2 regions of the Kitasatospora sp. NPDC036755 genome follow, and region 1 is predicted to be linked to the other one. Evidence: riboswitches for the same ligand, from Rfam matches in the RefSeq annotation. Region 1 holds a riboswitch; the other holds the start of a gene.
The links. A riboswitch is a leader RNA that binds a small molecule or an ion and turns the genes downstream of it on or off. The one in region 1 is predicted to bind cyclic di-AMP.
Positions count from the first base shown of each region.

Region 1 (4,204 bases):
CGGCGCGACCAGCAGTGTCATCCCGCAGCCCATCACCGCGACGGCGGGCAGCACGTCCACCCAGTACGAGGAGTCGGGGCCGATGCGCAGCATCAGCAGCACCCCGGCGGCGCACAGCAGCGGGCCGACGGTCAGCGGGACACGCGGGCCGATCCGCTTGCCGAGGCGTCCGGCGCGCGCGGACAGCGTCAGCATCAGCACGGTGATCGGCACCAGGGCGAAGCCCGAGACCAGCGGCGAGAAGCCGGACACGATCTGGAGCTGCACCACCAGGAGGAAGAAGACGCCGCTGAACGCCGCGTACACGCACAGGGTGACCAGGTTCACCGCGGTGAACAGCCGGGAGGAGAACAGCCCCAGCGGCAGCATCGGTTCGGGGGCGCGGCGCTCGACCGCCACGAAGGCGGCGCCGAGCGCCAGCCCCAGCACCCCGCTGACCCAGACGGCGGGGGACAGGCCCTCGCCGGCCGCGGTCAGCGCGTAGGTGACCGCGCCGAGGGCGAGGGCGGCGAGCACGGCGCCGAGCACGTCGAAGCGACCGGAGGCGGCCTCGTCCCGGCTCTCCGGCACCGACCGGGTGGTGACGGCGATCACGGCGGCGGCCAGCGGCAGGTTCAGCAGGAAGATCCAGCGCCAGCCGGGGCCGTCCACCAGCCAGCCGCCCAGGAAGGGGCCGACCGCGGCCGACACCCCGCCGAGGCCGGACCAGAGGCCGACCGCCGCCGAGCGGTCGTCGGGGTGGAAGACGGCCTGGAGCATGGCGAGCGAGCCGGGGGTGAGCAGCGCCCCGCCGATGCCCTGCACGGCGCGGGCGGCGATCAGCACGTGGATGTTCGGCGCTGCGGCGCAGGCCGCGGAGGCGACGGCGAACCAGACCACGCCGATCAGGAAGACCTTGCGCCGCCCGTACCGGTCGCCGAGCGCGCCGCCGAGCAGGATCAGGCCCGCCAGGGTGAGCAGATAGGCGTTCAGCGTCCACTGCAGGGACGCCAGGGAGGCGCCGAGGTCGGCGCCGATCCGGGGCAGGGCGACGTTCACCACGGTGCCGTCGAGCATCGCCATGCTGGAGCCGAGCACCGTTGCCATCAGTACCCAGCGGCCCTGCGCGGTGCCCAAGCGCAGGGTGCCGGCCTCGGAGGTGGTCACGGGCGAATCCTGCGCTGCCGGGGCGCGAGTGACAAGGGTCACCGGTGGGTGTGTTGGGGGTGGGCGGTGCGTGAGCGGGCGGCTGCGCAGTGTCGGCGATCTCGGCGCAGGGTCGTGGATCAGTGGCGCGGGGTGAATGGATTGTGTACGTATCGTGGGCCCGGGCCTGCGGAGGGTCACCGGGGCGGGGGGGATCGTTGCGTTTTCAAAGATCGACATTGCTTCACCCGAACGGATGGGTTTTAGTTCAGCGACCGCCCGGCCAGTCCGGACGGATCCGCCGGGTGGAACGCCGAGTCCTGCCGCTGCCCGGTGGTTCGAAACGAACTCTGTACGGCAGGAGCGGGGGACCCACAGGTAAGTCGCCGGACCGGAGTTCGCGCCTCAGGGCGCGGGCGTCCAGGACCGGCTAGGGGTGAAGCCGCACACGCGGCCGGGCAACTCCAGCCCGAACCCGACAGCTCACCTCGCAGGCGTCGGAGAGGAAACTTCCATGCCTGCACAGGCTCGTCGTATCGCCCTGCCCCGCGCCGCCCGCATCGGCATCGCCACCGCCGTGACCGGTGTCTCCTTCGCCCTCCCGCTCGTGACCGCGATGAGCGCCCAGGCCCACACCGCCCCGGCCGCGGCCACCGCCGCCGCCAAGCCGGCCGCGCAGGCCCCCGCCCCGGCCCAGGCCGCCGCGCAGGAGAGCTACCGCGTCGTCGGCGGCGACACCCTGTCCAAGATCGCCGACGCCCGGAACGTCGAGGGCGGCTGGCACGCGCTGTACGAGCGGAACCGCTCGGTCGTCGGCGCCGACCCGAACCTGATCTTCCCGGGCCAGCAGCTCGCGCTGCCGGGCCATGCCGCCGCTCCGGCCAAGCCGGCCGCTCCGGCGAAGCCCGCCACACCGGCGAAGCCCGCCGCTCCGGCGGCTCCGGCGACCCAGGCCGCCAAGCCGCAGGCCCAGGTCCAGGTGCAGACCGAGGCCGCCAAGCCGTCCGCGCAGCTCCAGACCCAGCTCCAGGTCGCCACGCCGGCCCAGGCCGTGACCGCCACTCCGGTCGCCGCCGCCACCTCCGGCTTCGTCGCCCCGCTGGCCAACCCGAGGCTCGGCACCGCCTACGGCGTGGCCGGCTCGATGTGGGCCTCCGGCCACCACACCGGCCAGGACTTCGTCGCCTCCACCGGCACCCCGCTGCGCGCGATCGCCAACGGCGTCGTGGTCAAGGCCGGCAACGGCGGCGCCTACGGCAACGAGGTCGAGATCAAGCTCGCCGACGGCCACTACGCCGAGTACGCGCACCTCTCCTCGATCGGTGTGAGGATCGGTCAGACCGTCACCGCCGGCCAGCAGATCGGCCTCTCCGGCGCCACCGGCAACGTGACCGGCCCGCACCTGCACTTCGAGATCCGCAACGGCTCGGAGTACGGCTCGGACATCAACCCGGTCGCCTACCTGCGCGCGCACGGCGTCGCGCTCTGACCCCGAGAGCTCCGGGGTACCAGGAACCACCGCTGCTGCGGGCGAACCGATCGCCCGGGATGGTCATGTCGGGTGACCGCTCGACCGGGTGATCGCCGCACGGCGGACATGGGCGCGGGACACGCCCAGGCCGGCCCGGCCGCACGAGGACCTCCTCGTGCGGCCGGGCCGGCCGCTTTCGTTCCCGGGGCCGCCCGGGGTGTTCCAGCGGTCGAACGAAGCGTCAACTCCGGCGCACTGCCGGGTGATCGGCTGAAGCGCCGGGCTCCTCCGGGGCGCCATGCTGGCAGGCGGTCAGCGCCCGGCCGGTCCGGCGGTGGGGCGGGTCCGTGAGGCGAGGAGGCCGGATGGCGGTCCGGAGCGGGGGCGTGGCGGGGGAGACGGCCGGGCGGGAGCGGCCCGGCCCGGGCGGCGTCGACCGGTTGAAGGCGGACTCGGTCGGCCTGGTCGGCGTGGTGTTCATGGCGCTCGCCACCGCCGCCCCGATCACCGCGATGACCGGCAACCTGCCGATCATCGTCGGGCAGGGCAACGGGGCCGGCGCGCCCGCCGCGTACATCGTGGCGACGGTGGTGCTGACGGTGTTCTCGGTCGGCTACGTGGCGATGGCCCGTCACATCACCGCGGCCGGCGCGTTCTACGGCTACGTCTCGCACGGACTGGGCCGGGTGGTCGGGATGGCCGCCGGGCTGCTCGCGGTGCTCGCGTACGTCGTCACCGAGGCCTCGGCCCTCGGCTTCTTCGCGTACTCGCTGCGCGGGCTGGTCCGTTCCCAACTGGGGGTGGAGCTGGGCTGGGGCTGGTACGCGCTGTTCGGGGCGGCGGTGATCGGGGTGATGGCCTGGTTCGACCTGCACCTGACGGCCAGGGTGCTCGGGGTCGCGCTGGTGCTGGAGATCGGGGTGCTGAGCGCGGTGTCGTTCGCGGTGCTGTTCTCCGGCGGCGGTCCGGACGGGATCGCGGTGGCCGCCGTGAACCCGCTGAACGCGCTGAAGGGGGTGGGGAGTTCGGGGCCGGCGGCGGCCGGGCTCGGCCTGTTCTTCGCGTTCTGGTCCTGGGTGGGTTTCGAGTCCACCGCGATGTACGGCGAGGAGTCCCGCGACCCGAAGCGGGTGGTGCCGCGGGCGACGCTGGTGTCGGTGATCGGGGTCGGGCTGCTCTACGTCTTCGTGTCCTGGATGATCGTGTCCGGCAACGGGGTCGAACGGGCGATCGCGGTGGCGAGCGGCGCGGTGCCGGGCAAGGACGGCAACAGCCTGTTCTTCGACCCGCTCGGCGCGCACCTGGGGGCCTGGGCGGTGAAGGTGTTCCAATGGCTGGTCGTCACCGGCTCGTTCGCCTGCGCGATGGCCTTCCACCAGTGCGCGGCCCGGTACCTGTACGCGATCGGGCGGGAGGGGCTGCTGCACCCGGGGCTCGGCCGCACCCATCCGCGGCACGGCTCGCCGCACGTCGCCTCGGTGGTGCAGTCGGTGATCGCGGTGGGGCTGGTGGCGGGGTTCCTGGCGGCCGGGATGGATCCGTACGCGCACCTGTACACGCTGCTGGCGCTGCTCGGGACGATGGCGATCCTGGTCGTGCAGACGCTCT
Region 1 covers NZ_JBEZUT010000081.1:15,433-19,636, reverse strand. Annotated here, with positions in the region: gene AB0E96_RS15010 (MFS transporter) at 1-1,086, opposite strand, end outside; cyclic di-AMP (ydaO/yuaA leader) riboswitch at 1,437-1,637, shown strand; gene AB0E96_RS15005 (LysM peptidoglycan-binding domain-containing M23 family metallopeptidase) at 1,640-2,614, shown strand; gene AB0E96_RS15000 (APC family permease) at 2,962-4,204, shown strand, end outside.

Region 2 (4,204 bases), on a different contig from region 1:
GGCGGACGGGTCGGGCGGGGTGCGGCCGGGCAGGGGCCCGCGGGCTCAGCCGAGTTCGGCGAGGAACGGCAGCAGGGCGTCCGCGGTGGCCGCCGGGTTGTCGGCCATCGGGTAGTGCCCGGACCCCTCGATCATCGCCTTCCGGGCGCCGAGTGCGGCGGCCTGCCGGTCGGCGACCAGCTCCGGCTTCGGGAAGTCGGGGTCCTTGTCGCCCATGACGACCAGCGCCGGGCACCGCACCGCGGCCGTCCAGCCGACCGGCGCCGAGTCGCCGTGGACGTACCCGCGGGTGGCCGCCTTGCGCCCCGGGGTGCGCAGCGCGGCGACCAGCCCGTCCACGTACGCGTCGAAGTCGGCGGGCTTGGCGCCGGGGAAGGCCATCCGGCGCAGGTAGAAGCCCCAGGAGGCCGGCCAGTGCACGAGGGCCGCGCCCAGCAGGCCCATGGCGCCGCGCATCAGGGCGCCCGGCGGCGGGTTCTCGACGAAGGCGTCGATCAGGACGATCCCGGCGACCCGCTCGGGCGCGTCCCCGGCGGCCCTGACGACGGTCGCCCCGGTGTAGGAGTTCCCGGCGAGGACGGCGCGCTCGATGCCGAGGTGGTCGAGCAGGGCGAGGACGTCGCCGGCGATGGCGGCCGGGCCGTAGTCGTCCCAGGCGATCGAGGACTCGCCGAAGCCCCGCAGGTCCATGGTGACGACCCGGTGGCCGGCGGCGGTGAGCAGTGGGCGCAGGTGCCGGTACGCGGCCCGGCTGTCGAGCATGCCCGGCAGCAGGACCACGGGGGTGCCCTCGCCGTGCCGGGTGTCGTCGAAGGCGATCCGGCCTCCGGGGACGGTCAGGTACTGGGTGGTCGGGGTGGTGGTGCCGTTCACGGGGTCCTCCTCGGGCCGCCGGTGCGGGGCATCGGCGGTGCCGCCGATAGCCATAAAGCTAAGGCTAATAGCCTTAGCCGTCAAACGGTCGGCGGCGCACCGGAGCGGACGGGGCGAGGAAGGGGCGCGGGAGGAGTGGACGGGGGAGGAGTGGACGGGGCGAGGAGGGGGCGCGGGAGGAGGGGGCGGTGCGGTGCGGGGCGCGGAGCGGTCAGACCCCCTCGACCTTGAACGGGTCGTGCTCGCTGAGCAGCTTCTCCAGCCGGGCCTGGTCCACCCGGGTGACCATCTCGTTCGACTCCTGCCGGTCCCGGATCACCTTCGCCAGCGTGAACGCGGAGGTGACGGTGTAGAGGAGTCCGATCCCCAGGAAGGCCCGGGTCCACCCGCCGACCGGCAGGTAGGCGATCCCGGCGGCGAGTGCGGTGCCCGACAGGGCGAAGGACAGGACGGACTGGATGTAGTACGCGGACGTGGTGCGGCTCTGCATCGGTGCGCTCATGGCGTCAGGATGCGGCCGTCGGATCGGACCGCACATGAGTATGGGTACTCAGATGGGGCCGTGCATGAGGGGCCGTTCGTTGACGTCCGATCATCTGTCCGCAGGCTGCTCCGAACGGATGGCTTGGAATCAGAGCCTCCTAGGATTAACGTTTGATAACGCAGCGCGGTTGTCAACGCCGTAACCAGACGGCACCGTGCGCCGTCGCCTAATCCCGACGACCGGCCTCCGGGCAGGTCAGGGAGCCGGGGAACCACGTTCCTTGGGGTGAATCGGCGGGGCTCCGGCCCGGCCGTAGGAGACCTTCCTGCTCCGAACCCGTCAGCTAACCCGGTAGGCGCGAAGGAAGGAAAGGAGCGCGTCTCCGTGGCGTCGACGCACACCCCGGCACACCCGGCCGGCCCCGCAGCCGGTACCCAGCTCCTCGACCACCCCGGCACGGACGGACCCGAGCCCTTCGGCCCGGACGACTTCGCCGCGGAGGCCGAGACCAACCGCCACCGGATGCCGCGTCAGACCCGCGGAGCCTCCCCGCTGCTCGGCGTCACCGCCGTGGCCGCCACCCTGGGCGCCACCGGCTTCGCCTCGGCGACCCCGGCCGCCGCCCCCGCCATCGAGGCCCCGGACGAGACCCCGCTCGCCCTCTCCGCGGACCCCGGCCTCGCGCTCGCCGCCCGCATCCAGAGCCAGGCCGACAGCCAGCGCACCGCCGCCGAGGAGACCGCCCGGCTCCAGGCCGCGCAGGAGGCCGAGGCCAAGGCCGCCGCCAAGGAGGCCGAGGCCAAGCGCGCCGCCGAGGAGGCCGAACGGGCCAAGGCCGCCGCGCTCGTCCTCCCCGTGGACGACTACCGGCTCTCCGCCCACTACGGACAGAGCGCCCGCTACTGGGCCAACCTGCACACCGGCCTGGACTTCGCCGCCGACACCGGCACCCCGGTCCACGCGCTCGGCCAGGGCACCATCACCTCGGCCGGCTGGGCCGGCTCGTACGGCTACCGGATCGTCGAGACCCTGCCCGACGGCACCGAGATCTGGTACTGCCACCTCTCCGCGATCACCAAGGGCTCCGGCAAGGTCGCCGCCGGCCAGCAGATCGGCAAGGTCGGCGCGACCGGCAACGTCACCGGCCCGCACCTGCACATGGAGGTCCGCCCCGGCGGCGGTGCCCCGGTCGACCCGGAGCCCTGGCTCCAGCAGCGCGGCCTCAACCCCTGACGCACCCGCGGAAGCCCCCGGGCCGGAGCCGCGGCACCGGCCCGGGGGCTTCCCGCGCGGCCACTCACTCCTCGGCGGGCAGCTGCGCCAGGTACGCCTCGATCTCCTCCGGGCCGGGCTCCGGCGCCAGCTCCGGGAACTCCGTCACCAGCAGCCGCGGCAGCCCCGGCACCGTCCACCCGCCGAGCAGGTCGAGCGCCGCGTCGACCGCCGCCTCCTCGAACCGCCCGAAGTCCCCGGCCAGTTCGTCCGGCATCGGCCGGCCCAGCGCGGTCAGCTCGGCCAGGTTGCGGTAGCTGCGCCGCATCAGGCCCTGCTCCAGCAGCCGCCGCGCGCCGTCCGTGGCCATGCCGACCGACAGCACCCGGCCCGGGCCCCAGCCCTGCTCGTCCGGCTCGTCCAGCCAGCCGGCCGGAGCCAGCGCCTCGAACGCGGCCAGCCGCTCCTCCTCCGGGAGCTCCCCGAAGCCGGCCAGCCAGTCCCGCACCGCCGCCCCGTCCGTCACGTCCACCCCGTACGCGTGCAGCAGCAGCGCGTACAGCCGGGGCCAGGTCACCAGGTCGGCGCGGCGCAGCAGCCCGGCCGCGACCTCGCCCTGCCACTCGGCCTCCGCGTGCAGCCGCTCCTGGCGCTTGGCGTTCAGCCGCCGGGCCGCCCGCTGGTGGTCGACCAGCAGCCGGACGGCGTCGCCGTAGGCGAGCGGGTCCTCCTCGGGCGCGGGTTGGACGTACAGGTGGAGGCGCTCGTACAGCAGGTGCTCCACCGCGCCGGAGGTCAGTTCGGGCCAGCCGTCGTGCATCCTGCCCTCGCCCAGCTCCAGCAGCGCCAGCACCGCGCGCAGCGGCCCCTCGGCCACCGGCGCGCGGCCCTGCTCGGCCGCCCAGGCGAGCAGGTCGGCGGCCTTGGTGCGCGGGGCGAGCCGCAGGTCTTCGTCGTTCATAGTCCGAACGGTAGCCGCCGGGCAGGGATAGGGTCGGCAGCCATGGTCCCCGTACGACTCACCGGCCCGCGACTGGCCGTCCGCGAGTACCACCACACCGAGGAGGACGTGGACGCGCTGCACGCGCTGTTCGGCGACCCGGAGGTCACCCGCCACCTGCCCTTCGGGCCGAGCGGCCGGGAGGACTGCGCCGACCAGATCGAGCTGTACCTGGAGGAGGCGATGGCCGAGGAGCGGGACACCTACCGGCTCGCCGTCACCAGGCTCGCCGACGCCGGGGAGCCGGACGACGCGACGCCGATCGGGCAGGCCTCGCTCACCCTCGAAGGACACCGCGCCGCCGGGATCGGGTGCGTGCTGGCCCGCGGCTCCTGGGGCCGCGGTTACGCCCGCGAGACCGTCGGCCTGCTCTGCGGCCTCGCCTTCGGCGCCCTGGACCTGCACCGGCTGACCGCCCGGGTCGCGGTGGCCAACGCGGCCTCCGTCCGGGTGCTCACCGGGCTGGGCTTCCGGCCGGAGGGGCGGCTGCGGCAGGACACGTTCAAGGACGGCACCTGGTCCGACTCGTACCTCTACTCGCTGCTCGCCGACGAGTGGCCCGGCCCGGCCGTCCCGGGGGAGGGGGGTTAACCCCACCCCGGATCCGCCAGGCCCCCGGATCCCCGCCGACCGGC
Region 2 covers NZ_JBEZUT010000184.1:851-5,054, reverse strand. Annotated here, with positions in the region: gene AB0E96_RS25145 (alpha/beta hydrolase) at 46-873, opposite strand; gene AB0E96_RS25140 (YiaA/YiaB family inner membrane protein) at 1,085-1,375, opposite strand; cyclic di-AMP (ydaO/yuaA leader) riboswitch at 1,571-1,729, shown strand; gene AB0E96_RS25135 (M23 family metallopeptidase) at 1,742-2,590, shown strand; gene AB0E96_RS25130 (hypothetical protein) at 2,655-3,530, opposite strand; gene AB0E96_RS25125 (GNAT family protein) at 3,573-4,160, shown strand.
Region 2: linked by a shared signal. The riboswitch ahead of AB0E96_RS25135 (M23 family metallopeptidase) and the one ahead of AB0E96_RS15005 (LysM peptidoglycan-binding domain-containing M23 family metallopeptidase) in region 1 are both predicted to bind cyclic di-AMP.